4 regions of the Ideonella sp. FW305-24 genome follow, and region 1 is predicted to be linked to each of the others. Evidence: predicted binding sites of a transcription regulator. Region 1 holds the regulator's gene; each other region holds the start of a gene.
The links. Region 1 encodes LexA, which represses DNA repair genes until DNA is damaged. Its sites were predicted from a motif close to ACTGTATNNNNATACAGT; they were not measured.
Positions count from the first base shown of each region.

Region 2: the regulator LexA is predicted to act here: its motif matches at 5,872-5,889, upstream of AC3WR5_RS25445 (PA0069 family radical SAM protein).
Region 3: the regulator LexA is predicted to act here: its motif matches at 5,744-5,761, upstream of imuA (translesion DNA synthesis-associated protein ImuA).
Region 4: the regulator LexA is predicted to act here: its motif matches at 4,450-4,467, upstream of AC3WR5_RS14115 (putative DNA modification/repair radical SAM protein).

Region 1 is NZ_JBYTAI010000003.1:456,796-464,515, forward strand. It holds gene AC3WR5_RS11030 (organic hydroperoxide resistance protein) at 1-325, shown strand, start outside; gene AC3WR5_RS11035 (esterase-like activity of phytase family protein) at 457-1,821, shown strand; gene AC3WR5_RS11040 (asparaginase) at 1,920-2,879, opposite strand; gene lexA (transcriptional repressor LexA) at 2,950-3,621, shown strand; gene AC3WR5_RS11050 (helix-hairpin-helix domain-containing protein) at 3,675-4,013, shown strand; gene AC3WR5_RS11055 (MFS transporter) at 4,120-5,451, opposite strand; gene AC3WR5_RS11060 (protein kinase domain-containing protein) at 5,478-7,720, opposite strand, start outside.
Region 2 is NZ_JBYTAI010000012.1:83,761-91,480, reverse strand. It holds gene ppsA (phosphoenolpyruvate synthase) at 146-2,545, shown strand; gene rpsF (30S ribosomal protein S6) at 2,717-3,079, shown strand; gene priB (primosomal replication protein N) at 3,120-3,428, shown strand; gene rpsR (30S ribosomal protein S18) at 3,448-3,732, shown strand; gene rplI (50S ribosomal protein L9) at 3,745-4,197, shown strand; gene dnaB (replicative DNA helicase) at 4,391-5,815, shown strand; gene AC3WR5_RS25445 (PA0069 family radical SAM protein) at 5,986-7,098, shown strand; gene AC3WR5_RS25440 (hypothetical protein) at 7,332-7,720, shown strand, end outside.
Region 3 is NZ_JBYTAI010000003.1:633,686-641,405, forward strand. It holds gene AC3WR5_RS11855 (DUF4118 domain-containing protein) at 1-98, opposite strand, end outside; gene AC3WR5_RS11860 (error-prone DNA polymerase) at 166-3,327, opposite strand; gene AC3WR5_RS11865 (Y-family DNA polymerase) at 3,331-4,797, opposite strand; gene imuA (translesion DNA synthesis-associated protein ImuA) at 4,733-5,674, opposite strand; gene AC3WR5_RS11875 (esterase/lipase family protein) at 6,050-6,997, shown strand; gene AC3WR5_RS11880 (lipase secretion chaperone) at 7,000-7,720, shown strand, end outside.
Region 4 is NZ_JBYTAI010000004.1:478,817-486,536, reverse strand. It holds gene AC3WR5_RS14140 (ExbD/TolR family protein) at 1-152, shown strand, start outside; gene AC3WR5_RS14135 (ExbD/TolR family protein) at 160-672, shown strand; gene AC3WR5_RS14130 (AgmX/PglI C-terminal domain-containing protein) at 669-1,796, shown strand; gene AC3WR5_RS14125 (hypothetical protein) at 1,819-2,928, opposite strand; gene AC3WR5_RS14120 (hypothetical protein) at 3,154-4,275, opposite strand; gene AC3WR5_RS14115 (putative DNA modification/repair radical SAM protein) at 4,489-5,769, shown strand; gene AC3WR5_RS14110 (UdgX family uracil-DNA binding protein) at 5,793-7,298, shown strand; gene AC3WR5_RS14105 (Bug family tripartite tricarboxylate transporter substrate binding protein) at 7,285-7,720, opposite strand, start outside.

The sequences.
Region 1 (7,720 bases):
CACGCCCAAGGAACTGGGCGGCGACAGCGGCGCCGGCACCAACCCCGAGCAGTTGTTCGCTGCCGGCTACTCGGCCTGCTTCATCGGCGCGATGAAGGCGGTTGCCGGCAAGCAGAAGATCTCGCTGCCGGCCGAGGTGTCCATCACTTCCAAGGTCGGCATTGGCCCGATCCCGACCGGCTTCAGCATCCAGGTCGCGATGTCCATCAGCATCCCGGGCATGGACAAGGCCGCCGCCGAAGCGCTGGTCGCCGCCGCGCACCAGGTCTGCCCATACTCGAACGCCACCCGCGGCAACATCGACGTCAGCCTGACGGTGGTCTGAAGCCGAAGCGCCCGGCTCGCCGGGCGGTCCCGATCCAGCGCCGACCGAGGCCTCGCTTCGGTCGGCGTTGTCACGATGACGTCACGCGGGCGCCACAGACTGCCGGCCTCTTACGAGGAACTTCAGCAGTCATGAAAAACGCCACGATCTCGACCCTCGCGCTGGCCGCCGCCGCCACCTTCACCACACTGGCCGCCGTGTCGCCGGCCCAGGCCGCCGTCACGCTGATCGCCAAGGGCAGCCTGCCCGCCACCGGCGCCGACCTGAGCGGCTTCACCAACACGCTGGAAAGCGGCGTCAGTGCCAACCTGCTGGGCGGCATCGGTTCAGGCCTGGCCTGGGCTGGCGGCAGCACCTTCCTGGCCATGCCGGACCGAGGCCCGAACGCCAATGCGTGGAATCCGGCCGTGGACGACACGACCACCTTCATCCCCCGCTTCCACACGCTGGACCTGAGCCTGAGCCCCGCCACCAGCGGCAGCCTGCCGTTCGACCTGAGCATCACGCTGCAGAAGACCACGCCGCTGTTCTCGACCGACGCGCTGAACTACGGTCCGGCCGTGCCCACCGCGAACACCCGCCAGAAGCACTACTTCACCGGCCGCTCGGACAACTTCGCTGCCGGCAGCAATTCGACCAATACCTTGAACGCTCGCCTTGACCCGGAAGGCATCCGCGTCTCGAAGAGCACCAACCTCGTCTACATCACCGACGAGTACGGCCCTTACGTCTACACCTTCAACCGCACGACCGGCAAGCGCGTGGGCATGTTCACGCTGCCGGCAAAGTTCACGGCAGCCAACCTGTCGTCACAAGGTGCCGCCGAAATCAGCGGCAACACTTCGGGCCGTGTGGCCAACAAGGGCATGGAAGGCCTGGCCATCACGCCGGACGGCAAGACCCTGGTCGGCTTCGAGCAAAGTCCGCTGATCCAGGACGGCGGTGACGGCGGCAACATGAACCGCATCATCACCATCGACGTGAAGACCGGCGCGACCCACGAATACGCCTACGACAACCACCTGGCCGCGACCAACAAGAACTACAACAGCAGCGAACTGCTGGCGCTGAACAACCACGAATTCCTGGTGCTGGAGCGCGACGGCAAGGGCCTGGGTGACGGCTCCAAGGCGGTGATCAAGCAGATCTGGAAGCTCAGCCTGGCCGGTGCCACCGACATCAGCGACCTGAGCGGCACCGCCAACCTGCAGCCGTTTGCCGTCACCAAGACGCTGTTCCTGGACATCGCCGCCACGCTGATGGCCGCCGGCTTCGCCGACACGCAGATCCCCGCCAAGCTCGAAGGCATGGCCTTCGGCGACGACGTGGTGATCGACGGCGTGACCAAGCACACCCTCTACATCGCCAACGACAACGACTTCCTCGCCAACGTCGGCGGCCTGGACAACCCGAACCAGATTTTCGTTTTTGCCTTCGACGAAAACGACCTGGGCGGCTCGCCATTCGTGAACCAGGTCTTCAAGCCGGCTCAGTGAGCCCGAGGCGGCGCATCACGCGCCGCTCGGTACCGTTTGACAGCTGACAGCTGAGCGCCGATGCGGGGCCACCCGCATCGGCTTTTTTCATGGGCGCATCAAGCGCCTGCGCCCTCGCCCACCAGCAGGCGCAGCAGCAACTCCACCCGCGCCTTGGCCGGTGTCAGCTCGGCGGCGCTTGGCAATGCGTCGGCCGGTGCACCGACCACGCCGCCGCCCAGGCAGCGGCTGGCCCGCAGCACCGCCACGCCCTGTGCGACTGCCTTGCACAAAGCAAGCTCCAGCGACTGGTGCACCGTGCCGTTGCCCGTGCCCTGCACCACCAGCCCGCGGCAGCCCAGTCCGAGCAGCGCCTCGACCAAGGTACCGTCGCTGCCGGCATGACTGGCGAGGATCTCCACCCGCGGCCACTCGGCCACCGGTGCCTGCCAGCGCGCCGGCAAGGCCTCGTCCGTCGGCCAGGGCCGCAAGGGCTTCAGCACGCCTTCTTCGATCAGCGCGAGCGGACCGGCATCACCAGAGCTGAACGCATCGACGCGGTAGCCGTGCCACTTGCGCACATCCAGCGCCCCATGCACCCGGCCGGCCAGCACCGCGAGCACGCCGCTCACACCAGGCCTGGCGGCCACCGTCACGGCGTCCAGCAGGTTCTGCGGCCCGTCGGCCAGCAGCGCGGTCGCCGGCCGCATCGCGGCGGTCAGTACCACCGGCTTGCTCGGCGCCAGCGTGCGCTGCAGGAACCAGGCGGTTTCCTCCAGCGTGTCGGTGCCATGGGTGATGACGATGCCGGCCACATCGGGCCGCGCGAGATGTCGTTCAACGGCTAGCGCCAGTTGCTGCCACACGGCGTGCGTCATGTCCTTGCTGTCGAGCTGCACCAGTTGCTCGGCCTGCAGCGAGAAGCGCGACAGCGCCGGCACCGCGGCCGGCAGTTGCGCCACGCCGATCTGCCCTGCGGTGTAGCCGACGTTGTCATCGGCCCGGCCGGCCTGGCCGGCGATGGTGCCGCCCGTTCCCAGCAACACCACATGGGACACGGCCACTGATTCGTTTTGCATTTTGTGGAAGTCTGGATAAAAATACAGATACTGGATACAACCTCAGCCCGCCCGCGCTGGCTGCAAGCTCATGGACAGTCCCAAGCTCACCGCCCGGCAGCAGCAGATTCTCGACCTGGTGCAAACCACCATCGAACGCACTGGCGCCCCACCCACGCGGGCCGAAATCGCCACCGAGCTGGGCTTCAAGTCGCCCAATGCGGCCGAAGAACATCTGCAGGCGCTGGCCCGCAAAGGCGTGATCGAACTGGTGGGCGGCACGTCCCGTGGCATTCGCCTGCAGAGCGGCACTTTACGCGCGCTCAACGAGGCGCGTGGCAAGCAGTTTTCGCTGCCTTTGCCCAGCCTGGCGCAGCTCACGCTGCCACTGGTTGGCCGTGTGGCGGCGGGCCACCCCATCCTGGCGCAAGAGCACATCTCGCAGACCTACCTGCTCGAAGCCAGCCTGTTTCCCAGCCGTCCCGACTACCTGCTGAAGGTCAAGGGCATGAGCATGCGGGATGCCGGCATCGTCGATGGCGACCTGCTCGCGGTGCAGAAGACCAGCGAAGCGCGCAACGGCCAGATTGTCGTGGCCAGGCTGGACGATGAAGTCACCGTCAAGCGCTTCCAGCGCAGCGCCGGCCTGATTGAGCTGCTGCCCGAGAACCCGGACTTCGAACCCATCCAGGTCAGGCCAGGCGAGTCCTTCGAGATTGAAGGCATTGCGGTGGGCCTGCTGCGTCAGAACATGATGTTCTGACCCCGCTGGCCGGAGGTATTCCTGCAGGCGAGCTCCCGACGAGGTCAAAACCCATGAGCGCGATCAAGAGCCCAAAAGCTGCCTCCGCAGCCGATTGCCAGCGGCTGGAGCAGCTGCCCAACGTGGGCCCGGCGATGGCCGGCGACTTGCGCGCGCTGGGCATCCTGCATCCGGCCGAACTGGCCCGGCACGACGCGCTGCAGCTTTACCGCCAACTGGAGAAACTGACCGGCAAGCACCAGGACCCTTGCGTGCTGGACACCTTCATGGCGATTGTCGATTTCATGCAGGGCGCCGCGCCCCGGCCCTGGTGGGACTACACCGCGCAGCGCAAGCAAGTGCACGGCGAGCTGCACCCGGCGCCGCGGCACGCGGAACCACAAGGCTCATGAGAAAACGCAGGGCCGCCCCAAGTTTTCTCATCCCCCTCGGGGGGCCTGACGCGAAGCGGCAGGTCTGGGGGCGCTCTCAGGCCGCGGCCTGACAGCCCACCCCGCGTCAAACCGGTGCCGTCTCGGGCTGCAGGCGATCCCGCTGTGCCAGCGCCGGGAACAGCTTCCACCACAGCGCCACGACGAGCAGCGTGCCGAAGCCACCCAGCAGCACCGAGCCAACCGGCCCGAGCAAGGCCGCGGTGGCGCCCGATTCGAACTCGCCGAGCTGGTTGCTGGCGCCGATGAACACCGAATTCACCGCGCCGACCCGGCCGCGCATGTCGTCAGGCGTCTCGAGCTGCACCAGTGACTGGCGAATCACCACGCTGAACATGTCGGCCGCGCCGCTGATGGCCAACACCACAAAGGCGAACCAGAACGAGGTGGCCAGCGCAAACGCAATGGTCGCGAAACCAAAGACCGCCACCGCGCCCAGCAGCCAATGCCCGGCCCGGCTGGTGATGGGCATGCGCGAAAGCCATACGCCGATGATGACGGCGCCCAGCGCCGGCGCCGCCCGCAGCAGGCCCAGACCCTCGGGGCCGGTGTGCAGGATGTCGCGCGCGAAGATCGGCAGCAAGGCGGTTGCGCCACCCAGCAGCACGGCGAACAGATCCAGCGAAATGGCACCCAGCACCACCGGCCGCTGCCAGATGAAACGGATGCCTGCCGTCAGCTGCGCCAGATCGGGCGCGGGGCGCAGGCTCTGGACCGGCCGGTGCCGGATCGCCAGCACGCACCACACCGCCGAGAGCAGCAGCAGCAGCGACAGGCTGTAGACCACCGCGGCGCCCCAGTGCGCGCCAATCATGGCCTGGCCGGCGATACCGGCATCCGCCGCTGCGCCCTGGCCGAACAGGCTGGCGACACGGGGGCCGAGCGCATACAACGCGCCCCCCAGCGCCGGCCCGGCAATGATGGAGGCCTGCATGGCCGAACTCGCGGCAGCCACTGCGCGCGGCAAAAGCGCTGGCGGCACCAGCGTAGGCGTCAAGGCTTGCTGGGCTGGCATCTGCAGCGCGCGTGCCATGCCCAGCAGCATCGAGAGCAGCAGGATCAGGTTGGCCCCGACCCATCCGCCGACACTGGACAGCGCCAGGCACGCCGCCACCACGCATTGCAGGCTCATGCTGCCAGCCACCAGCAGGCGCCTGTCATGGCGGTCAACGAGGTGCCCCGCCGGCAAGGTCAACAGCAGTGCCGGCAGGAACTGGGCGAGACCGACCATGCCGAGCTCCCAGGCGCTGCCGGTCAGGTCGTACATCTGCCAACCCAGCGCCACCATCAACATCTGGTTGGCGGCGCCGCCGGTCACACGGGCGCCCAGCAAGCGCAGGTAGTCTCGCTGGTCGCGCAATCGCGCGCTGCCAGCCGACTTCGGGTCGGAAATGCTCATCCGCTCAAGTTTAACTGGGCCTAGGGTTAGCCCGCGGTCTTGAAAGCCATCACCGCCTGGTTGCGCAGCGTGCGCAGCAGGCTGAGCTCGCGGTCCGCCACCGCGATGGGGCGGTCCCGGTCCGCGTAGATCATGCCCAGCGGCACGCCTTTGCTCATCAGCGGCATCAGCAGAAAGCTCCTGGCACCGGCCTCGCGGCACCAGGCCGGCAGGCGGGCCTGCAGGTCAGGCGCACGGGCATCGGCGATCTGGGTGTCCAGGCCTTTCAGGCAAGCGGCGGCGAACAAGTCCATCGCGCCGGTCGGCTGCAGGTTCACACTGAGCTGGCGCGCCAGTTCCTGCGCACCTTCCCCCAGCGCCAGCCGCGCGGTCATCACGGTCTGGCGGGGGCTGCGCGTTGCCAGCACCACGCGGCGAAAGTTCATTGCCCGCAGCAAGGTCTCGAGGATCATGCGCAGCACTTCGTTGAGCACAACAGCGTCGCCTGCCAGGGTTTCGGTGACCTCGGCAATGCCGGCCGCCAGCAGGTCCTGCGCATGGGCTTCGCTGGCAGGATCGGGCAGCACCAAGGTGGCCGTCGCTTCGGACGCCGAGGCCTGGCCGAGCAGGCGCCGGGCGCGGGCCTTGGCCGGCAGTTCGATGCCCATGGTCGTGGCCAGGTCGGCCAGTTGCTGCTGCGCCGTCTGCACCGCCTGCACCAGGCTGTCCTGCGACATGGCCAGGCCACGCACGTAGCCACTGGCCAGCCGCCGCATCGTGATCTGGTCCGCGCCTGCATCGGCCGCCAGCAGGCTTTGCACCATTTCACCTGCGGCGCGCACAGCCCAGCGCAAGCGCTCCGTGCCGGCGAGCGCACGCTGCGGCATGTCGCCCTCGGCCACGCGCAAGGCATGGCACAAGCTGTCCGGCAGGCCCCAGGCCTGGGCCACACCCAGGCCCAGCGCATCGAAGTCCAGCCCCAGCACTTCGCGCGCAGCGCGGGCTTCGGCCGGGCTGTGCCAGGCCGGGCGTGGCTTGCTGCCGTCGCTGGGAGGCACCAGGCGCAGGCGCACGCGCTCGGCTTCGTCCGGGAAGTAATAGGCCACCAGCAAACGGCCGAGGTGGCTGAACATGCCGGCCAGGAAGGCTTCTTCGCGCTCCGGCGAAGGAGGGGTCAGCTGGTCGGTCACCATCGCCGTCATCAGCGCTTCGAGGAACATCTCCTTCATGCGCTGGGCGTGGTTGCGGTTGCGCATGTGCTCCAGCAGCATCACCGACATCGCCATGTTGCGGATGCCGGCGAAACCGACCAGCGCCGCGGCACGCGAGACGGTGGTGATGGCGCCAGTGCCGAGGTGGCTGAAGTGCACCGTGTTGACCAGCCGCAGCAGCTTATGGGTCAGCGCCACGTCCTTCAGGATCTCTGCCGAGAGCGCATGCACGCTTTCGCTGTCCGATGCGGTCACGCGCTGGATGCGCATCACCGAATCCGACAGCGCCGGGAAGTCGCCGGTCAGTCGCATGCGGCGCAGCAGGAACTCCAGCGTCGCGTGGCTGGCCGCAGGCTGCGGTGCCTCGGGGTTCAGCCAGCCGCCCAGCGCCTCGCGAAAGGCCGCGGCCGATTCGAAACGCATGGCGGGCTGCGCCGCCACCGCACGCAGCACCAGCGCACGCAAGGGATCATCGACCGGCTGCGGCGCCGGTTCAGGCCAGCTGACCGGCTCGGCCACCGCCCGCTGCAGCATCGCAGTCGGCGTCAGGCCGTCCATGCCGGTGCGCATGGGCTGGCCCAGCAGCGCATGGCCGAGCAGCATGCCGGCGGCAAAGATGTCCATCGCCGGCGTGGCGGCCTGGCCGCTGGCGCCTTCGGGCGAAATGGTCGCGACCGAGCCAACGATGCGGCCGTCCGGCGCGGCCGACAGCCGTGTCGCGATGCCGAAATCCATCACACGGGCGCGGCCATCGCGGGCCAGCAGCACGTTGGCGGGCTTCAGGTCGCGGTGGATGATGCCGTGGCCGTGCGCGCAGGCCAGCGCGTCCAGCACCTGCAGCATCATCTCGGCGGCTTCGCGCGGCGCCATCGCGCCCTGGCGCGCCAGGCGGTCGGCCAGGGTCAGCCCTTCGACGCGCTCCAGCACCATCCAGGCCCGGCCACCTTCCTGCATGGCTTCGTGCACCGCCACGATGTTGGGGTGCGACAGGCCGCTCATCAGCCGCGCTTCGGCCAGCCAGGCGTCGCGCTGGTCGCCAGTGACTTCCGGGCGCAGCAGCTTGATGGCGACCTCACGCT
Region 2 (7,720 bases), on a different contig from region 1:
CTTTGGCCGCGATCTGCTCGCGGCAACCCCCGGCGTTCATGAGCCCCTGCAGTCTCGTCATCGAATTTCAGCGCGCTGCAGCGCGGGCTCCGTCATGGGTGGGTTGGACAGCGGCACAGGTTTTTTGTCATCAAGGAGCTTTCCCGTGTCTACAACCAACCTGGCGACCGCCCTGGTCGCGCCGCTTGAAGAACTGAGGATGAACGACGTCGAGGTCGTTGGCGGGAAAAACGCCAGCCTCGGCGAAATGATCAGCCAGCTGGCCGCCTCGGGCGTGCGGGTACCGGGTGGTTTCGCCACCACGGCGCATGCCTTTCGCGAGTTCCTGAAACACGGCGGCCTGACCGAGAGGATCAACGCCCGCCTGTCCAGGCTGGACACGGAAGACGTGCGGGCGCTGGCCGAGGCCGGTGCTGAGATCCGCCAGTGGGTCATCGACGCGCCGTTCCCGCCGGACTTCGAGGCCGCTGTGCGCGCCGAATTCGAGCGTGTGGTGGCCGGCTCGCCGTCGGCCAGCTGGGCCGTGCGCTCGTCGGCCACTGCCGAAGACCTGCCGGACGCTTCTTTCGCTGGTCAGCAAGAGACCTTCCTGAATGTGCATGGCATTGAAGACGTGCTGCACAAGATGAAGGAAGTCTTTGCCTCGCTCTACAACGACCGCGCCATCAGCTACCGCGTGCACAAGGGCTTCGCCCACGCCGACGTGGCGCTGTCTGCCGGCGTGCAGCGCATGGTGCGCTCGGACGTCGGCGCTGCCGGCGTGATGTTCACGATCGACACCGAGTCCGGCTTCAAGGACGTGGTCTTCATCACCTCCAGCTACGGCCTGGGCGAGACCGTGGTGCAGGGCGCCGTGAACCCGGACGAGTTCTACGTGCACAAGCCGGCGCTGGCCGCCGGCAAGTTCGCGGTGATCCGCCGTGGCCTGGGCTCCAAGCTGATCCGCATGGAGTTCGCCAGCGACGATGAGCGCCTGGCCACCGGCAAGCTGGTGAAGACAGTGGACACGCCGCCCGAGCTGCGCAACCGATATTCGCTGAGCGATGCGGACGTGACCGAGCTGGCCAAGTACGCCGTGATCATCGAGAAGCACTACGGTCGCCCGATGGACATCGAGTGGGGCAAGGACGGTGTGGACGGCAAGCTCTACATCCTGCAGGCTCGGCCCGAGACCGTGCGCAGCCAGGCCGAAGGCCAGGTCGAGCTCCGCTACAAGCTCAAGGGCCAGAGCGCGGTGCTGGCCGAGGGCCGCGCGATCGGCCAGAAGATCGGCACCGGTCCGGTTCGCCTGGTCAGCTCGATTGCCGAGATGGACCGCGTGCAGCCCGGCGATGTGCTGGTCACCGACATGACCGATCCGAACTGGGAACCGGTGATGAAACGGGCCTCGGCGATTGTCACCAACCGCGGTGGCCGGACCTGCCATGCGGCCATCATCGCGCGTGAACTGGGCATTCCGGCGGTGGTCGGCTGCGGTGATGCGACCGACACGCTGAGCGACGGCGCGCTGGTCACGGTGGCCTGCTCCGAAGGCGACACCGGCTACGTCTACGACGGCCTGCTGGAAACCGAAGTCACCGAAGTGCTGCGCGGCGAACTGCCGTACTGCCCGGTGAAGATCATGATGAATGTCGGCAACCCGCAGCTGGCTTTCAACTTCGCGCAGCTGCCGAATTCCGGCGTCGGCCTGGCCCGGCTCGAGTTCATCATCAACAACAACATCGGCGTGCACCCGAAGGCCATCCTGGACTATCCGAACGTCGACAAGGACCTGAAGAAGGCGGTCGAGTCGGTGGCCCGTGGCCATGCCTCGCCGCGTGCGTTCTATGTCGACAAGCTGACAGAAGGCATCGCGACGATTGCCGCTGCCTTCTGGCCCAAGTCTGTCATCGTGCGTTTGTCTGACTTCAAGTCCAACGAGTACAAGAAGCTGATCGGCGGTTCGCGCTACGAGCCGGACGAAGAGAACCCGATGCTGGGCTTCCGCGGCGCCTCGCGCTACATCAACAGCGAGTTCGCCGATGCCTTCGGCATGGAATGCGAAGCGCTCAAGCGCGTGCGCAACGACATGGGCTTCACCAACGTCGAGATCATGGTGCCCTTCGTGCGCACGGTGCGCCAGGCCGAGAAGGTCGGTGAGTTGCTGGCGGGCCGCGGCCTGAAGCGCGGCGTCGACGGCCTGCGCCTCATCATGATGTGCGAAGTGCCGAGCAACGCCATCCTGGCTGAGCAGTTCCTGGAGCACTTCGACGGCATGTCCATCGGCTCCAACGACCTGACGCAGCTGACGCTGGGCCTGGACCGCGACTCTGGCCTGGAGCAGCTGGCCGATGACTTCGACGAGCGCGACCCTGCCGTCAAGGCCATGATTTCGCGCGCCATCGCCGCCTGCCGGGCCACCGGCAAGTACGTAGGCATCTGCGGCCAGGGCCCGAGCGACCATCCGGATTTCGCCGACTGGCTGGCAGCCGAAGGCATCGTGTCGATCTCGCTGAACCCGGATTCGGTCATCGAGACCTGGACTCGCCTGGCCGGCACCAAGTAGGCCAGGCGACAGCACCGTGCAGCGTGCCCAGGCGCTGCATGGGCCGCTCGTCACAAGGGGCGCCGGGGAACCTGGCGCCCCTTGTGCTATGATCGAAGGCTTTTCCCCCTTGCCGTACCTGCAGATTGACGCGCGGTGCGGCTTCCTCAATGGAATCCACAAGGAGTTTCGATGCGTCACTATGAAATCGTTCTGCTGATCCATCCGGATCAAAGCGAACAAGTTCCGGCCATGCTGGAGCGCTACAAGAGCCTGATCACCACCAGTGGTGGCAAGGTTCATCGGGTGGAAGACTGGGGCCGCCGTCAGCTGGCTTACATGATCCAGAAGCTGGCCAAGGCGCACTACCTGTGCCTGAACATCGAGTGCACCACCGCGGTGCTGGCTGAGCTCGAAACCGGTTTCCGCTTCAACGACGCCGTGCTGCGTCACCTGACCGTCAAGCTCGAGAAGGCTGAAACAACGCCTTCCGTGATGATGAAGTCGGTCGAGAAGGAAGAAGCCCGCAAGGCTGCCCAGGAAACCACCGCCTGAGCCCAGCAGGGTTCAAGTCGGTTGTGAGTTGCAAGCCTCGATGAACCGATTGGTTCTGGCCGCCCAAGTGGTGGAGCGAGGCAAGATGCGTTACACCCCCGCCGGTCTGCCGGCCCTGGACATGCTGCTCAAGGCAGAGTCCGAGGTCAGCCAGAACGGGCAACCCCGCAAGGTCTCGCTGGAGATCCGCTCGGTGGTCATCGGGGACATCACCCGTCAGGCCGAGCGGCTGGCGCTGGGAGTGCAGGCGATGTTTGCCGGCTTCCTGGCCCCCTCGCGCAATGGCAAGGGTCTGGTGTTTCACATCACGCAACTCGACGTCGACGAGCCCGTTTCTGTATCCGGATAGAAATTCAGAGGTCATTGACATGCCCCCGCCAAAGTCACGTTTTTCCAAGGACCGCCGTCCCAAGCGCAACCAGCAATCGCTGCTGTTCCGCCGCAAGAAGTTCTGCCGCTTCACTGTCACTGGCGTCGAATCGATCGACTACAAGGACGTGGACCTGCTGCGCGACTTCATCGGTGAAAACGGCAAGATCACGCCGGCTCGCCTGACGGGCACGCGCGCGTTCTTCCAGCGTCAGCTGACCACCGCCATCAAGCGCTCGCGCTTCCTGGCGATGCTGCCGTACAGCGACATGCACCGCGTCTAAGGAGTCCACACCATGCAAATCATCCTGCTGGACAAAGTGGCCAACCTCGGCAACCTGGGCGACATCGTCAAGGTCAAGGACGGTTATGCCCGCAACTTCCTGATCCCGACCAAGCGCGCCCGCCGTGCCACGGACGCCGCGATCAAGGAATTCGAAGCCCGCCGCGCGGAACTGGAAAAGGTCGCTGCCGAGAAGCTGTCGACCGCCCAGGCACTGGGCGAGAAGCTGAACGGCGTCACCGTCATCGTCAGCCAGAAGGCTGGCGTTGATGGCCGACTGTTCGGCTCCGTCACCAACGGCGACATCGCCGAAGCCCTGGTCAAGCAAGGCTTCCAGATCGTCAAGGCCCAGGTGCGCATGCCCAACGGCCCGCTGAAGGCGGTTGGCGATTTCTCGGTCAACGTGGCTGCCCACACCGACGTGGTCGTGGAAGTCAACGTCAAGGTCGTCGGCGCCACCGACTGATCCTGGCCCACAGGTCGCAGCTTGGCTGCGACACTGGTGTACGCCCAGAAGGGGCCGGTTTTCGAACCGGCCCTTTTTCTTTTCCGGACGGGCGCTTTCGCAAGGGACGGCCGGTGCTTGTGCACCCGCTTCCCCCAGCTTTTCCACAGGCTTGCGCACACCGTGCCAGGCGCCTGCCTCTTATGATTTGCTGATGTCGACGATCTTCGAAGAACTGGGCGGACGCTCCGCCAAGAGCCGTGACGACGAGGTCGCCAAACTTCGCGTGCCGCCGCACTCCATCGAGGCCGAGCAGTCGGTGCTGGGCGGTCTGCTGCTGGACAACGGTGCCTGGGACCGGGCGGCGGACGTGCTCAGCGAGGGCGATTTCTACCGCTACGAGCACCGCATGATTTTTGGCGCCATCGGCGGCCTGATCAGCACCTCAAAGCCTGCAGACGTCATCACCGTCTTCGAGCGGCTGCAAAACCTCGGCAAGGCCGACGAATGCGGCGGTCTCGGCTACCTGAACGCACTGGCGCAAAGCGTGCCCAGTGCGGCCAACCTGCGGCGCTACGCCGAGATCGTGCGCGAGCGCGCGGTGCTGCGCAAGCTGATCGCCGCCAGCGACGAGATCGCCACCCAGGCCTTCAACCCGCAGGGCAAGCAGGTCTCGCAAATCCTCGACGAGGCCGAAGGCAAGATCTTCAAGATCGGCGAGGAAGGCCAGCGCAGCAAGGGCGGTTTCCAGAGCATGGACCAGCTGGTCATGCAACTGATCGACCGGGTCACCGAGCTCGCTGAAAACGGCGCCGAAGACGTGACCGGCGTGCGCACCGGCTTCTACGACATGGACCGCATGACCGCGGGCCTGCAGGGCGGCGACCTGATCATCCTGGCCGCGCGTCCGTCCATGGGCAAGACCGCATTCGCACTGAACATCGCCGAGTACGTGGCCGTCAGCGAAGGTTTGCCGGTGGTCATCTTCTCGATGGAAATGGGCGCCGCACAGCTGGCCTTGCGTCTGGTCGGTTCGCTGGGCCGCATCGACCAGCAGCACCTGCGCACCGGCGCGTTGAAGGATGACGAGTGGGGCCGGCTCACCGAGGCCGTGGACAAGCTCTCAAAGGCTTCGGTGTTCATCGACGAGACCCCTGCGCTGAACCCGGCCGAACTGCGCGCCCGTGCGAGGCGCCAGGCCCGCCAATGCGGCAAGCTGGGCCTGATCGTCATCGACTACCTGCAGCTGATGAGCGGCAGCGGCAGCGGCAACGGCGAAAACCGCGCCACCGAAATCTCCGAGATCTCGCGCGGCTTGAAGGCGCTGGCCAAGGAGCTGAACTGCCCGGTGATCGCGTTGTCGCAGCTGAACCGCTCGGTCGAAACCCGCACCGACAAGCGGCCGATGATGTCCGATCTGCGCGAATCCGGCGCCATCGAGCAGGACGCGGACGTGATCATGTTCATCTACCGCGACGACTATTACAACAAGGAATCCAAGATTCCTGGCACCGCCGAAATCATCATCGGCAAGCAGCGTAACGGCCCGGTGGGCTCGGTGCACCTCGCCTTCCTGAAGCAATCGACCAAGTTCGACAATCTGGCGCCCGACGCCGCCTACGGCGGCAGCGAATACTGAACCTCCGTGCCACCGGCTGCGCGGTGGATTCAATGGCTGGTGGTGAGGGATGAAATACTGTATAAAAATACAGTATGTCATTCCGTTTTTCACTCCCGCCGGCTGACGAGTCCCTGGACGATGCGGCCTCGCTGACGCGTTCGCCATTGCGGCGTTCCACACCCGCACCCATGGCTGCGCCGGTGCCCACGGCGCCCATCACGCTGCAACCGCGCAAGGGCAGGGGCACGACCTGGGCGATTGCGCACCGCTTCAGCCGCGACGAGCGTGAGCCGGTCGACGACGGCTGGGGTGCGCTGGATCAGGCTGTGCAAGCCGAAGAACTGGCGCCGGGCACGCAAGTCATCTTCGAGCATGTCAAATCCATCCTGACCGGCAACGAGTCGCCAGACATTCCGTTCGACCTGTCGATCAATCCGTACCGGGGCTGCGAGCACGGCTGCATCTACTGTTTTGCGCGGCCCACGCACAGCTATCTCAACCTCTCGCCTGGGCTGGATTTCGAGACGCGCATCATTGCCAAGGTGAACGCTGCCGAGCGCCTGCGGGAAACCTTGAGCCGGCCGGGTTACACGCCAGCGCAGCTGAACATCGGCTCCGCGACCGATGCCTACCAGCCGGTCGAGCGCAAGCTGGGCATCACCCGCGCGATCATCGAGGTGCTCTGCGAAGCTTCGCATCCGTTCTCTGTCATCACCAAGTCAGCAGGCATCGAACGCGACCTGGACCTGATCGCGCCCATGGCCGGTGCAGGCCTGGCGGCGGCCTATGTGTCCCTGACCACGTTGGAGCCGGCACTCGCGCGCATCCTGGAGCCGCGCGCCGCTTCACCGCAGCGGCGCCTGAAAACCATCCAGAGCTTGAGCGAGGCGGGTGTACCGGTGGGGGTCAGCGTATCGCCGGTGATCCCGTTCCTGAATGAACCGGAGCTTGAGCGCATCCTGGAGGCGGCCGCACAGGCCGGTGCCGTCTCGGCTTTCAGCATTCCGCTGCGCTTGCCCTGGGAAGTGAATCCGCTGTTCCAGGACTGGCTGCAGACCCACTTCCCGGACAGGGCCGCGCGGGTCATGGCCAGGGTGCGCGAGATGCGGGGCGGCCGCGACAACGACGCTCGCTTTGGCACCCGGCTTCGCGGCGAAGGCGCCTGGGCGGAACTGCTGCGCCAGCGGTTCACGCTCGCGGTGCGCAAGCTGGGGCTGAACAACACCCGGACAGTGTTGGATTTCGGTCAATTCAGACCGCCTGCCAGAGCTGGCGCACTGCACCAATTGAGCTTGTTTTAACCCCATGTTGCACCGCGCCAGTGCGGGTTGACGTGTGACGTCATGAGAGTTAGGGAGCAAGCGCCAAAAATGCTGGTGTCATGACGCTGCGCTGCGTAGAGTGGTAACCGTACGTCATCGGTGTAGTCGTAGGTGACGGTTAGCAAGCTTCAGATGACAAATGTCACGGTGGCTTGTTTCGGCAACGGTGACCCGCATGCCGCCTGTTTGACCGGCGGCCAGGAGATTCAGATATGAAGAAGCAGGACATTTCGCAAGCAGACGTCATGCCGATCGGCGTGCAACATTGCGCGGCGATTTTGAGCCGTGCCGCGCTTGCCCTTTGTCTGGCTGGCGGCGTGGCCAGTGCTGTCCACGCCGCAGGCACCGCCACGGCAACGCCCGCACCCGAAGTGCAGGTGACCTCTCGCTACATCATCGACTATGAGTTCGATTGGGGTCGCGACGGCACCTACTGCTCGACCTGCAACAGTGGAGCCGGCAATTCACGGTTGGCCTACACAGACCTGACCAACAATCTTTGGGTAGGTCAGGTCGATTTCCAGACGGGCAAGTTCAAGCCGCTGGACGGTCGTGGCCAATTGGTCGACACCCACACTGCCTTGCCGACCGACTTCGGCAA
Region 3 (7,720 bases), 180 kb from region 1:
GCTTGCAGCCGCCCGCACAGGCACCCGCCTGCAAGGTGAATGCGACAAACTTGATCACGAAGCAGTCTGCCCCATTGCGTGCTGGACGCGGGCTGCATGACCCTGCTGGTGAAATACCCGCCCGGAAGCTGCGGGCTCGTCCGCAACGGTCGTGAACCACCCTTCCTACCTGAAGTCCCGGCTCGTCGTGCTCTCGGCCAGCCTGCCCAGCATCGGGCTCAGGTCCTCGGCATAGGCAATGATCAGGTTGCAGACATCGCCCTCGCGCTGCCAGTGGCCATAGAGCATCAGCAGGCGGGCGCGCAGCAGCGGGATGCGGAAGCGTTCCCGTTGGCGTTGCCAGCAGATGGCTTGCACGACGCCGGTTTCGTCTTCCAGGGAGACGAAGATGGTGCCGTGGGCGGTGGGCGGCTGCTGGCGGGTGGTGACGATGCCGGCGTAGCGCACTGCGTCGCCGTCGACCTTGTGGCTCAGCATTTCGGCGGTCAGCAGGCGGCGCTTGTTGAGCTGGGGGCGCAGCAGTTCCAGTGGGTGACGGCGCAGCGTGAGGCCGGTGCTGGCGTAGTCGAAGACGATGTCTTCGCCCTCGGGCGCGGCAGGCAATTCCAGCTTTTCTTCTTCGACGGGTGCGGGCTGCAGCAGGGCCGGTGGGCGGCGCAGCGCGGCAGCGTCCCAGACCTGCTGGCGGCGATGGCCGGCGAGCGAGGCGAGCGCGTCGGCACCAGCCAGCAGACGCAGTTCGCCCTGCTCGAGCGCGGCGCGGCGCGCGAGGTCGCCGGTGCTGGTGAACGGGCCGTCCTGCAGGCGGGATTGCTCGATGCGGAGCGCCACCTCTTCCGGCAGGCCCCCGACGCGGTGCAGCCCCATGCGCACCGCAGGCGCCTGGATGTCGCCCTCCAGCCGGGTTTCGAAGCCGCTGTGCTGCACGTCCACAGGCAAGACCTTCACGTCGTGTCGGCGCGCGTCCTGCACCAGTTGTGACGCGGAATAAAAACCCATGGGCTGGGAGTTCAGCAGGCCGGTCAGGAACTCCGCCGGGTAATGGCATTTGAGCCAGCTGCTGGCATAGACCAGCAGCGCAAACGACACCGCGTGGCTCTCCGGGAAGCCGTAGGAGCTGAAGCCCTTGATCTGCTCGAAGACGCCTTCGGCAAAGTCCAGCGGCAGGCCCTTGGCCAGCATGCCGCCGATCAGGCGGTCCCTGTATTTCCCGACGTCGCCATGACGCTTCCAGGCAGCCATCGCGCGGCGCAGGCCATCGGCCTCGCCGGGGCTGAAGCCGGCGCCGAGGATGGCGATCTGCATGCACTGCTCCTGGAAGATCGGGATGCCCAGCGTGCGGTGCAGCGCGTCTTTCAGCAGGTCGCCGCCCGGCGTCTCGAAGCTCAGCGAGGAGTCTTCGCGCCGCTGCTGGCGGCGCTTCAGATACGGGTGCACCGCGCCGCCCTGGATCGGCCCCGGCCGCACCAGCGCCACCTCCACCACCAGGTCGTAGAAGTTCTCCGGCCGCAGGCGCGGCAGCATGCTCATCTGCGCGCGGCTTTCGATCTGGAAGACGCCGACGGTGTCGGCCTTGCAGATCATCTCGTAGGTGGGCTGGTCGCCTTGCGGGATCTTGTAGATCTCCAGCGTTTCGCCGAGGCGCCGGCTCACCATGTCCAACGTGCGGCGGATGGCGCTGAGCATGCCCAGGGCCAGCACGTCGACCTTCATCAGGCCCAGCGCGTCGAGGTCGTCCTTGTCCCATTGGACGACGGTGCGGTCCTTCATGGCCGCGTTTTCGATCGGCACCAGGCGCGAGAGCGCGCCACTGGTCAGCACGAAGCCGCCGGTGTGCTGCGAGAGGTGGCGCGGGAAGCCCATGACCTGGGTGCTGAGCTGCAGCCACTGGCGCACCGCCAGATCGGTGGTGTCGATGCCGGCTTCCTGCAGGCGGGCGCGCTGGGTCTGGGCCTGGGCGCTGCCGTCGTCGCTTTGCCAGTCGTCCCAGTGGTGCAGGTTGCTGGTGAGCTTCTCGATGGTGGCCAGCGGAATGCCCACGGCCTTGCCCACGTCGCGCAGCGCGCTGCGCGGGCGGTAGCTGATCACCGTGGCGGTGAGTGCGGCGCGGTCGCGGCCGTACTTCTCGTAGAGGTGCTGCATGACCTCTTCGCGGCGCTGGTGCTCGAAGTCCACGTCGATGTCCGGCGGCTCGCCGCGCTCCCGGCTGATGAAGCGCTCGAACAGCATCTTCAGGTCGGCCGGGTTGGCTTCGGTGATGCCCAGGCAGAAGCAGACCATGCTGTTGGCGGCGCTGCCGCGGCCCTGGCAAAGGATGCCTTTGCTGCGGGCGAAGGCGACGATCTCGCCCACGGTCAGGAAGTAGTGCTCGTACTGGAGTTCGGCGATCAGCTTCAGCTCGTGTTCGATGAGCTTGCGGTGCTCGTTCTTCAGTCCTTCCGGGAACCGCCGGGCGACGCCTTCATAGGTGAGTTGCCGCAGGTACTGTGCCGCGGTGAGGGCCTTGGGAATGAACTCATCGGGATAGGTGTACTTCAATTCGGTGAGTTCGAATTCGCACTTGGCCGCCACCACCAGCGTCTGCGCCAAAAGGTCTGGCGGGCAGCTCAGGCCCAGCCGGGTGCGCGAGCGCAGGTGGCGCTCGGCATTGGGCTGCAGGTCCAGGCCGCACTCGGTCAGCGGCGTGTTCAGGCGGATGGCGGTGAGGACATCCTGCAGCGGCTTGCGCGAGCGCACGTGCATGTGCACGTCACCGGCGGCCACCAGCGGGATCTCGGTCTGCGCGGACCATTCGCGCATCTTCAGCAGCCAGCTTTCATCGTCTGCCAGGCGCAGCAGGTGCACCGCGAACCAGCAGTTGCCGGTGAAGTGGCGCAGCAGCCAGCGGCCGATGGCCAAGCCTTGCTCGGGCGTGCTGTCGCGCGCCGGCGCGGCCAGCACCACGCAGTCCGCCAGCTCGCCGCGTTTCAAGTCCTCCGGGACGGCGCGGTAGTGGCCCTTGGGGCTGCTGCGGCGCAGCCGGGTGATGTACTGGGTGAGGTTGCCGTAGCCGCGCAGGTTGCAGGCCAGCACCACCAGCGTGAAAGGCCAAGGGCCACCAAACTGGAACTGGCTGCCGATGATGAGGTGCCTGAATTCGAGCTCCTTGGCCTGCTCATGCGCCCGAACAACGCCAGCCACCGAGCATTCATCGGTGATGGCCAGCGCCGCATAGCCCAACTGGTGGGCGCGCGCCACCATCTCCTTGGGCTGGCTCGCGCCGCGCAGGAAGCTGAAGCTGGTCGCGCACTGCAGCTCGGCGTAGGCAGGGAGTTGCCGGGTGCTCATGGTTTAGAAGAAGCCATGGAGGAACCAGTTGAACTCGCCTTGCTGCCGCGTCTGGAACAGCCACAGCAGGCCGGCGCGGTCGCTCCAGGCAACCCAGTAGTCGCGCCTGGCCTGGCGGGTGTGGGCCGCGTCGCCCTGGCCGGTGCGGTCCCACCAGCCGGCATCCACGCGGTTGGGGCCCATCAGCAACAACAACGGGCCCTGGTAGGTGGGCTTGTTGTGATGCATGGCCAGCGGCAGCGGCGCGGCCAGCAGCCAGGCCGGTTGCGGCAGCGGCGAGATGCGGGCCCGGCCGCGCGGCAGGGGCGCCACTGCGCTGACCCATTGCTGCGTGCATTCAGGCCGGTGGTCCTCGCGCAGCAGCGGGCGGCTGACACGCGCCTCGCCCAGCCGCGCCGCCAGCCGTTCCAGTACGGGTGTGAGGGCCTCGGCCTGCTGCACGGCGTCCGGCAACAGCGAGCCGCTGGGCGGGGCGATGGGCGCCAGCGTCTGCACGCTGAGCGCGAGGTCGGACACCGGTGCGGCCAGCGTGAGGTGCTGCAGGTGCTCGGCCAGCAGGCGGGTGAGGTGGTTCGGGTCGCGCGTGGGCTGGGCGGTGCGCAGCTGCAGCTCGCCATGGGCCTCGACGTCGCGCGCGCGCATCGAGTCGTGCGACCAGTGCAGCGTGCAGGCGCTCACGCCCAGGTGGCGCGCGGCCAGCCAGCCGCAGAGCTGCAGCAGCAGGCGGCGCGCGCCACCCATCAGCGCAGGCGCCTGGTCCACCCGCTGCATCAACTCGATGCGGGCGCGGAAGCTGGCCGGCAGCGCCTGCCAGGCATGCACCTCGGGCTGCACGCCGTAGGCCTGGTCCAGCGCCTGCAGCATGGCCGCATCGAACCGGCGGGCCAGGCCGCTGCGCGGCAGGCGACGCACATCCCCCAGGCGCGGGCAGCCGATCTGCGCCAGCGTCAGCGCATGCGGGCGCAGCGCGCTGAGCGTGGCCACCGGCAGCGGGTCCAGCCGTTCGGCCAGCGGCTGCGCAGTGGTTTGCTGCACGCCGGCGCGAGCCAGCGCCAGCGCGGCCAGTCCGGTTCCGGCCCAGCCCACGGCCTGCGCGCCCATTTCGCGCGCACCCGCTCGAACGCGCAAGCGCAGCGCCCGCTGGCCACCAAACAGGCGCAGGCTGCCGGCCACTTCCATCAGCACCGCCTCGCCATCGGCCAGCGCCACGCGCGGCGTGAACTGCAGCGCCCACTGCGCCAAGCCCTGCAGCGCTTCAGCTTGGCGGCGCAGTTGTTCCTCCGCGGGAATGGGCGTGCCAACGGGCTCGCGCGAGCGCGGCGGCGCGGGCGCGAGCGGCGCGGCAGCGGAGGGGGCAGAAGCGGCAGCAGTCGCTGCCTCCGCCCTGCCCGCCTCGCCACCGGGCTCATCCGCCTCGAACGCCTGCGGCGGCGGCAACAGCAGCGCGGCCCAGAGCATGGACATGCGCATCGGCAGGCTCCTCGTCACACAACAGCGAAGCGGCGGACAGCACACCGGGCTCAGCCAGCACACCGGCCGCGGCCACGCCGGCCGGCACGCTGCCCGGGCGCTGCGGCCACAGCAGATGCGGCTGCCGCAACCGCGGCGTGAGCAGCCCGGCCATCGCGGCCGGCACGGCAGGCAGCGAGAGCCAGCCCTCGTGCTGCGGACCGCGGCGCTTGAGCACCCGCACCGCCAGCGACCAGTCCTCACCCGGCCGCACCAGCAGCCGCAGCGGGGCGGCCGAAGCCTGCTCGGCCGCGCGCTCATGGCGGCACAGGAAGGCCGGGCCTTCGTGGCCCAGCGCGGCCACCTGCAGGCGGCGCATCTGCTCCGGCCTGGCCTGCGGCAGCCAGGCCAGCAGCGCGCCGCAGGCATTGGCCTTGAGCAGCTGCTCGGCGCTCCACAGGCGCTCGGCGCTGGTCTCGGCCTGTATCCAGACCAGCTGCCGCTCGTCCAGCCCAGCCTGGCGCCAGCCGGCCAGGTGCGGGGCCAATGCAAGGCGGCCCTGCATCGGCGTGCCGACCAGCACCACCGGCTTGCCCGCAGCCGTGATGCGCTGCAGCGCAGGCGCCAGCAGCCGGCACTCCAGCACGCCTTCGAGGGGCTGCAGCAGCTCGGTCAAGCCATGGCCGGGCCAGCCGCCACCGGGCAGTTCACCGTCCAGCGCGGCATGGCCGCTGGGCCAATTGCTGGCCGGTGCGCGGGCCCATTCGCTGCCGCGCCAGAGGGTGTCCAGCGGGTTGGGCTTGTCGCTTGCGGCCGGCCGCGCGGCCGCCGAAGGGCCATCGTCTTCCGGCTCGGGCAAGGCCCGCAGGACAAATTCTTCGAGGGCGGCGGCTGGCATCAGGGAAAAACCGGAGGGGCTTGGGCGGGAAGGCTGGAAACACCCGCGAACGGCAGGCGGTGTCAAAACACTGTACACGCATCCAGTATCAAGAAGCGAATTCCCGACCTCGGCGGCGGTGATGGATCGCACGGCCAAGCGCCTGACCGGGTGGGTCAGTAAGCGGCTTGCCAGGCCCGCCAGCTGCGTCTCCGCCAGGGCAAAACCATGCCCCCGGAGCACGAGTTGCGACTGGGCACATCCCTCGGGAAGACACCTGGAAAAGAAATAGCACGGTCGTTCTGTAATGCGCTCCACCACGCCAAAAGGCACAGCGTCCAGCAATCTCAGACGTCGCTCCAGAGCGTGGAATCCCAAACCCGGTTGGAGACACGCATGAAGAAACTGTTCACCCCCGCCCTGGCCAAAGGCCTGATCGCCACCGCCTGCCTCTGCGCCACGGCGCTGCCTCACGCAGTGCAAGCCGCCGACACCTACACCCAGACCAAGTACCCCATCGTGCTGGTGCACGGCCTGTTCGGCTTCGACGCCATCGGCCCGATCGACTACTGGTATGGCATCGTCTCGCCGCTGCAGTCTGGCGGCGCCAAGGTCATCGTCTCGCAGGTCTCGGCGGCCAATTCGACCGAGGTGCGTGGCGAGCAACTGCTGTCCGAAATCAAGCGCTACCAGGCCAGCTACGGCTACCAGAAGTTCAACCTGATCGGCCACAGCCATGGCGGCCCGACGGTGCGCTACGTGGCCGCCGTCGCGCCCAGCCTGGTCGCCTCCATTACCAGCGTGGGCGGTCCGCACACCGGCAGCCCGGTGGCCGACGACATCAAGGCCGGCACCACCGCCACCGGCACCACGGCATGGGTGGCCGCGGTGTTCGACGCTTTTGCCGCCGTCATCAGCCTGCTCTCGGGCAACCCGGGCATGCCACAGGACTCGGAAGCGGCGATGAACTCACTGACCACCGCCGGCAGCGCCGCCTTCAACGCCAAGTACCCGGCCGGCCAGCCCACCAGCAGCTGTGGCTCAGGCCCTGAGCTGGTGAACGGCGTGCGCTACTACTCGGTGGGCGGCAACTGGGTGCTGACCAACCCGCTGGACATCAGCGACGCGCTGCTGGCGCTGACCTCCGTCAGCTTCAAGGGCAGCGCCAGCGACGGCCTGGTCGGCCAGTGTTCCTCGCACTGGGGCACGGTGCTGAAGGACAACTACAGCTGGAACCACCTGGACGAGATCAACCAGGCCTTCGGCCTGCGCGGCCTGTTCTCGCAAGACCCGGTGGCCTTCTACCGCGGCCAGGCCAACCGGCTGAAGACCGCAGGGCTGTGAGCATGGCTTCGACGCTGCGCAGGCCGCTGGTCGCGGGGCTGCTGGCCGCCGGGGCCGGCGCGGCGCTGGTGCTCGCGCTGCATGCCGGCCAGGACGGTGCGGGCGCCGTGTCGTCCGGCACGCGGCAGGACAGCGCGGTGCCGCTGCGCGTGGCGCCGAACTCGCCGGTGCCGCTGGCCGACGCCGCCAGCGGCGCACCGCGCAGCATCGAGGCCTTGCGGCAGGCCCTGTACGTGCACGGCCCGCTGCGCAACAGCCATCCCGACGGTGGCTGGGCAGTGGACGGCGGCGGCACGCTGAAGCCCGACATCGGCCTGCGCCGCCGCTTCGACCACCTGCTCAGCGCGATGGGCGATGCCTCGCTGCCCGAGCTGGGCCTGCTGCTGCAGGACCAGGCCGGCCGCGAGCTGCCGCCCGCCGCGGTGGCCGAGGTCATGCGCCTGTGGCAGCGCTACCTGGACCTGCAGCAGCGCAGCTTTGCCCACAACGCCGACCTGCGCGACGTGAGCACCTGGCAGCCCGCGCTGGACGAGCGCATGCGCGTGCGCCGCGAGCTGCTGGGCCCCGCCTGGGCCGATGCGTTCTACGCCGACGAAGAAGCCCAGCTGCGCAGCCACATCGCCTCGCGCACGGGCCAGCCCGGCAGCGTGGCGGACAACGACTCACCCGCGGATCTGCGCGTGCCCGACGTGGCCCGCCCGCCCAGGCCCGGCGAAGACCCGC
Region 4 (7,720 bases), on a different contig from region 1:
ACGCGATGCGTGCCACGCCCACGCCAGACCCGGCCCACCCCGGCCGCACGGTCAGCACCGAGCTGTTCCCGGCACTGGCCATTGGCGATGCGCCGGTGAAGTCAGCCGGCGCCGCAGCGCCTGCGCCAGCCACCGCGCAAAAAGGCAAGTGAGGACCGCATGAAACTCACGCCGCTGCAAAAACGCGCCGCCCGCAAGGCACGCAACCAGACCGGGTTGGACATGAACCTGGTCTCGCTGATCGACGTCTTCACCATCCTGATCTTCTTCCTGCTGTCCAACTCGACCGAGATCGACATCCTGCCGAGCCACAAGGCTGTGATGCTGCCCGAATCGGCGGCCGAGACCTCGCCGCGAGAGACGCTGATGGTGCTGGTCAGCGCCAGCGAGATCATCGTCGGCAGCAAGGTCGTCGCCTCGGTGTCCGAGGTGATGGCGTCCAACGAGGACCTGATCGCCCCGCTGCATGCCGAGCTGGTCGAACAGCAGGCCAATCACAAGCCGGTGCAGACAGACGACCCGGTGAAGCTGGCCCAGTCCCAGGCCATCACCATCCTGGGCGACAAGGCCATCCCCTACCAACTGCTGCGCAAGGTGATGACCACCTGCGCCAGCGCGAACTTCACCAACGTGTCGTTTGCGGTGCGGCAGAAAGTGGGGAGTGCGTCATGAGCGCGGTCCTGTCTTTCCGTTCAGGCGTCCTGGCTTGGGACCATGCGCCGGATGACCTGAGCCGCTACCGGCGCACCCAGGCCACGGTGCTGGCCATCGTCGCGCTGGTGCTGCTGCTGGCCCAGGTGCTGCCGCCGCCGGAGATCCTGCGCGAGCCCACGCCTGCGCCGCTGCCGGCGCCCATGGCCAAGCTGATCCTGGAAAAGCCGGTGCCGCTGGTCTTGCCGGCGGTCAAACCCAAGGTCGAAGCGCCGGTCGCCAAGGCCGAGGTGAAGCCCGTGGAACCAGTGGTGCCGCCGAAGGCCCCCCCGAAGCCGCAGGTCGCCAGCCAGCATGATGGCGGCAAGCCCATCATTGCCGAGGCCCGCAACCCGGTGCCGGACAAGCCGCCGGGCGAGGCCATTGACGCGGCGCGCCGCAAGGCCACCGGCGTGGGCCTGCTGGCGATGAAGGACACGCTGGCCGAGATGCATGGTGCGCCGACTGCCGTGCAGCTGAACCAGAACATCAAGCCTGGCGCGGGCGTGGGCAGTGGCACCGGCCCCGGCGTGGGCGCCGGCACCGAGCCCGGCCTGCCGACCCGGGCGATGATCACCGCCAATGCCGGCCAGGGCAGCGGCGGCATCAACACCGGCAGCCTGAGCCGCGACAGTGGCGGCGGCGGCCTGGCCGGCCGTTCGACCACGCTGGTTGCGGGTGTGGCGGGCGGCGGTGGCGGGGGTGGCGCCGGTGTGGGCGGCAAGGGCGGCAGCGGGGGTGGCACCGGCAGCGGCGTGGGCACCGGGTCCGGCAACGGCCAGGGCGGCACGGTGCAGCGCGGTGGCGGCGGCAAGGCGGCGCGGTCGCTGGAAGACGTGCGCCTGGTGTTCGAGCGCAACAAGGGGGCGATCTACGCGATCTACAACCGGGCGCTGCGCGAAGACCCTTCGCTGCAGGGCAAGGTGGTGCTGGAGCTGAAGATCGCGCCGAGCGGCCAGGTCGAAGGCCTGCGCATCGTCTCCACCGAGCTGAAGGCGCCGGAGCTGGAAGCCAAGCTGCTGGCCCGCATCCGCCAGTTCGACTTCGGCGCCAAGGACGTGGAGCCGATGAGCGTCAACTACCCGCTGGACTTCCTGCCGTCGTGAAGGCAGCCGCCCGCTGGCGGTTTCAGCCTTCGCGGCGGCTCAGCAGTTTGTCGCGCTTGAGCAGGGCCATCAACGGCCGGTCCGCCTGGGCACGCAGCACCGGCGCCACCCGCTTGAGGATGCTGCGGGCGCTGTTGCGGTCCCCGGCGGCATTGAGCGCGATGGCCTGGTCGCAGGCACACAGCGCCAGCGCAGTCCACACGGCTGGCTGCTCGCTCTGGCGCAGGAACTCGGCCAGGGCCTGGTTCAGCACGTGGATGGCGTCGGCGCTGCCACGGCGCATCGCGATCAGCCCTTGTGTCCACAGCACCTTGCCTTCGCTCTGCGGCGGCAGCACCGGTGCGGCGTCCACGCGCGCCATCAAGGCCTCGGCCTCGGCCAGCTCGCCAAAGCGGGCCTGTGCCAGCGCGTGGTCCAGCACCCGCGAGGCCTCGTCACCCGAAGCCGCCTGGGCCTTGCCCATCAGGCGCACGAAGCCCGTGCGGTTGCCAGCGGCGGCATGCACCCCCGCCACCCGCGCCTCGTACGAGCCCGCGCGCTCGGTTTGCTGGCTGCGCCACGGGGCCAGGTCTTCCAGCGCGCCGTCCAGGTCGCCCTGGCGCGCACGCAAGGTGGCCAGGCGCACTTCCAGGTCAAAGTCCAGCTGGCTGGTGAAGCGGCCACTGGCGCGCAACTGTCCGGCCAGGCCCACCATCTCGGACCAGCGGCCCAGCGCGTCGGCCTTGAGCAATTGCTGGTAGCGGTCCGCGCGGCGGTGGCGCCAGGCGGCCTGCGCAAACGGCAGCGTTGCAAGCCCAAGTGCAAGCGCCGTCAGCCAGGGGCGGTCGCTCCAGACCCCATAGGCCGCCAGCCCGGCCACCGGCACCCACACAGGCCAGCTGCGCCTGGCGGCAGCCTGCAGCACCGGCACCAGGCCAAGCCGCTCGCGCCAGCGCAAGCCCAGGCGCACCAGGTCGGCCTTTATTGCAGGGTCCAGCCCCGCTGCACCGGCTTTTGCCGCAACAGGTGCCGGGTCCACCGGAAGATCCTGGCCGAAGACGATCTCTGCCGGCCCGTCGATGTCCACCCAATCACTGGCATGGCGATCACTGACCGCCTCGACAAATCCTTGTTGAGCGCGAGCGTCGGACATCTTGGGGCGAAACATCGAAGAAGCCATGGATCGTGAGGTGGGCGCAAAAGAGCTGACCAAACAGGGGCGGCAAGCGCCGTTTGCCCGTCATCAGCAGATCGCGTACCTGACACAAACTGTCACCTTCGGCGCGGCCGCCACCCGGCCCTTCCACCCCTTCACATCGGATTCAACGGTTTCGACAAACCCGCGCCGTTCGGGCGCGGACTTGGCGCAGCGAGCAGGCTACCTGCCGGACTCGCCCGCCATGAAGTCGCGCCGGAGCACGGCCAGCAGTGGCGCGTCGGCATGGGCGCGCAGCACCGGCATGACGTTTTTCAGCGTTGCCTTGGCTTGGGCCTTCTGGCCGGCGGCGTGCAGGGCCATGGCCTGGTCGCAGCTGCAAAAGGCCAGCGCGGTCCACACGGCAGGCGAGTCGCCACGCTGCAGGAAGGCCGCCACGGCCCGGCTGAGCAGTGCCAATGCACCGGGCCTGCCGCGGCGCATCGCGATCAGCCCCTGGGTCCAGGCGACAAAACCTTCTGCCATCGGCGGCAGCAGCGAGAGGTCCAGGCCGGCCATCAAGGCCTCTGCACGCGCCAGGTCGCCAAAGCGGGCCTGGGCCAGCGCATGGTCCAGCACGCGGGCTGGCTCGTCGCCGGACAAGGCCTGCGCCTGGCCCATGGCCTGCACAAACCCCGCACGGTCGCCACCGGCGGCGTACACAGCTGCCAGCCGGGTCTCATACAGCCCGGGGTGGATGACCAGCCGAGGCTGCCAGTCGGCCAGGTCCTCCAGCGCGCCGGGCAGGTCGCCCTGGCGGGCACGCACCGACGCGATCCGCACGTCCAGGTCGAAGTCAAGGTTCTCGGCCAAATCAACGGCGCTGCGCAGCCGGCCCGCCAGGCCCACCATCTCAGGCCAGCGGCCGAGTGCATGGGCCTTCAGCAGCTGCTGGTAACGGTCGGCATGGCGGTAGCGCCACAAGGCCGGGGCGAACGGCAGCGCCAGCAAGGCCACGGCGATCAGCATCAACGCCGGGCTGCGGGCCAAGATGCCGCCCGCCAGCAGCAGGGCGTCCACCACCAGCCAGACGCGGTTCTTGCGGACCACGATCTGCAGCAAGGGCAGCAGGCCGGGCCGCTCGCGGAAGTGCAGGTGCAGCTTTGCGAGTTCTGCCTTGTCGGCCGCGCTCAGGCCCTGCAGGCTGGCCTCGTCCTGGCTGATCGCCACCTCCTGGTGCAGCACGACCTGCCGCAGCCCCTGGGCACGCAGCTGATCACGCGCCGCGCGTGCACTGTCGGCTTCGACAAAGCCTTGCCGGTCGCGGCCATCGGCCGTCTTGGCGCTGTAAAGCAGTTGAGCCATGGGTCGGGTCAGGAAGGTGGTCGTTCGCCGGACGATTGTCTGGCAGCACGCCGGCAGCGCATCCGCCATCCGGCCGCGCTTGGCTGCCGCTGGTCTGCCGTGATCCGCCGGGCAGGCATGGTTCAGACCGGCCCCTGCGTCACGGAGGGGAATGGAAGGCTGCCGCCGTCAATAACTGTATATTCATCCAGCATCCAAACACCCAACAGCTCCGTGGACCTGCAACGCAAACTCGCCATCCTGGCCGACGCCGCCAAGTACGACGCCTCCTGCGCCTCCAGCGGCAGCAAGCCGCGCGACTCGCTCGGCGGCCGCGGCATCGGCTCGACCGAAGGCGCCGGCATCTGCCACAGCTATGCGCCGGACGGCCGCTGCATCTCGCTGCTGAAGGTGCTGCTGACCAACTACTGCCTCTACGACTGCCTGTACTGCGTCAACCGCGTGACCAGCAACGTGCCACGCGCCCGCTTCACGGTGGACGAGGTGGTGCAGCTGACGCTGGACTTCTACCGGCGCAACTGCATCGAAGGCCTGTTCCTCAGCTCCGGCATCGTGCGCAGCGCGGACCACACGATGGCCGAGGTGGTCGAAGTGGCCAGGGTGCTGCGCGAGGAGCACGACTTTCGCGGCTACATCCACCTGAAGACCATTCCGGATGCCAGCCCCGGGCTGCTGGCGCTGGCCGGCCGCTACGCCGACCGGCTGAGCATCAACATCGAGCTGCCCACCAGCGAAAGCCTGGCCCAGCTGGCGCCGGAGAAGGACGGCCAGGCCATTCGCCGCTCGATGGCCAGGCTGCGCGTGCACATCGACGACGCCAGGGAGGCCGCCGCGCCGCCGCCAGCCGTCGTCTCGCTGGCCGGACTGAGGCCCAAACGCGCGGAACCGCCGGTCTTCGCGCCGGCCGGCCAGAGCACGCAGATGATCGTCGGCGCGGACGCGACCGATGACCGCGCCATCCTGGTCACCAGCGCCACGCTCTACGGTGCCTACCGGCTGCGCCGCGTGTACTACTCGGCCTTCAGCCCGATCCCCGACGCATCGCTCGCCCTGCCCTCGCAGGCGCCGCCGCTGGTACGCGAACACCGGCTCTACCAGGCCGACTGGCTGATGCGCTTCTACGGCTTTGCGCACGACGAGATCGTGCCCGCAGGCCAGGGCATGCTGGCGCTGGATGTGGACCCCAAGCTGGCCTGGGCGCTGGCGCACCGAGAGCGCTTCCCGGTCGACCTGAATCGCGCCCCCAGGGAGATGCTGCTGCGCGTGCCCGGCCTGGGGGTGAAGACGGTCGAAAAACTGCTGGCCGCCAGGCGCAGCCGGCTGGTCCGTGCCGATGACCTGCGCCGGCTGCGCGTGCCGTTGAAGAACGTGATGCCGTTTGTCGTGCTGCCGGACCATCATCCCGGCGCGCAGCTGGAGGCGCAGGACCTCGTGGCACGGCTGCGGCCGGCACCGCAACAGGCTTCGTTGTTCGACGCTGAAGCAGTCGTCTGAACGCCATGCCGCTTCATCACACCATGCAGCTCGCGCACGAGGCCGACCTGGCAGGTTTTCGTGCCGCGGCAAGGCGCCTGTGCCAGCAAGCCGTGCCGCCGGACAGCGTGCGCTGGCAGGTCGCGACCGCGGCCTCAGCTGACCTGTTTGCCCTGGCTGAACCGAGTGAGCCATTCGCGGTGAACCCGGCTGGAAAAAACGCCGCACCGCTCGCGGTGCCGGCCTTTTTCATCCCCCTCTGCGAGAGCGTGGCCCTGCATGCCGACAACGCCCGCTTCGCGCTGCTCTACCGGCTGCTGTGGCGCCTGCAGCGCGAACCCGGCCTGCGCAGCGACCCGCTGGACGCTGACCGCCTGCGCGCCGAGCAGATGGCCCGCGCGGTCACACGCGAGCAGCACAAGATGACGGCCTTCGTGCGCTTCCGGCCACTGGACGACCGCGCGCCTTCAGCCCAAGGCGACAGTCGCTGGCATGTCGCCTGGTTCGAGCCCGAGCACCACATCGTAGAAGCCACCGCGCCGTTTTTTGCGCGCCGCTTCGCGCAGATGCGTTGGGCCATCCTGACGCCTTCGCGCTGCGTGCGCTGGGACGGCCACGCCCTCGCGTTCGGCCCCGGCGCGCAGCGGGAAGATGCCCCCGCGGCCGACGCCGGCGAACAGCTCTGGCTCACGTACTACGAACACATCTTCAACCCCGCGCGGCTGAAGCTGAAGATGATGCAAAAGGAGATGCCGCGCCGGTACTGGCACAACCTGCCCGAGGCGGCGCTGATCCAGCCGCTGGTGGCCCAGGCCGAGGCGCGCAGCGGCCGCATGGTCGATCAAGGCGGCACGGTGCCCGCGCACCGTCGCCCGGCCGCCTCTTCGGCACTCGTGATCTCCCCGCACACCTGGCTGCACGAAGGCATTGCCGCCGGCACCTCCATCGACTGGGACCTCGTGCGCCATGGCCCCGAACGCTGCCGCGCCTGCCCCATCGGCGCCTGCGCCACCCAGGCCGTGCCTGGCGAAGGCTCGCGCGAGGCACGGCTGATGATCGTCGGCGAGCAACCCGGCGAGCAGGAAGACCTGCAAGGCCGCCCCTTTGTCGGCCCCGCCGGCCAGTTGCTGGACCGGGCTTTCGAAGCGCTGCACTGGCAGCGCGACGAGCTCTACCTCACCAACGCCGTCAAGCACTTCAAGTTCGAGCTGCGCGGCAAACGCCGCCTGCACAAGACGGCGGCGCTCAGCGAGGCCCAGGCCTGCCTGCACTGGCTGGAAGCCGAGATCGCCTTGCTGAAACCGCAAGCCGCCATCGCCCTTGGCGCCACCGCCACCCGCGCGCTGCTGGGCCCCGGCGTGAAGGTGATCGAAGCGCGCGGCCAGTGGTTCACCCGTGCTGACGGCCTGCGGGTGTTGGTCACGCTGCACCCTGCCGCCTTGCTGCGCATGCCTGCCCAACAACAGGCCGCCGCGTTCGAGGGCTGGCTGGCAGACCTGCGCATGGCGTCCGACTTGCGGCCCGGTGCCGCCAGCCTCACTCCAGCGTGATGCGCGCCTTGCTCACGTACGCATGCAGCAAAGGCAGTTCCTTGGCCAGGCGCGCGTCATAGGCGCTGGCGCCCTGGTAGGACACTTCCAGGCCAGCCTGCTCGAGCGCACCCTTGACGGATGGGGATGTCAGCACGACCGCCAGTGCCACGTTCAAGGTGTTGCGGGTCAGTGCGGGCAATCCGCGCGGCGCCACCACGGCCATCCACGACACCATCTCGTACTGCGGGAAACCGGCTTCCGCCACCGTGGGCACCTCCGGCAACTCGGTGGAGCGTCGAAAGCCCGTGGTGGCCAGCACCTTGACCTTGCCCGAACGCTGCATGGGCAAGGCCGCCACCAGCGTGTCCACGCTGAGGTCCACCTGGCCACCCAGCAGGTCGGCCATGGCCGGGCCGCTGCCCTTGTAGGGGATGTGCAGC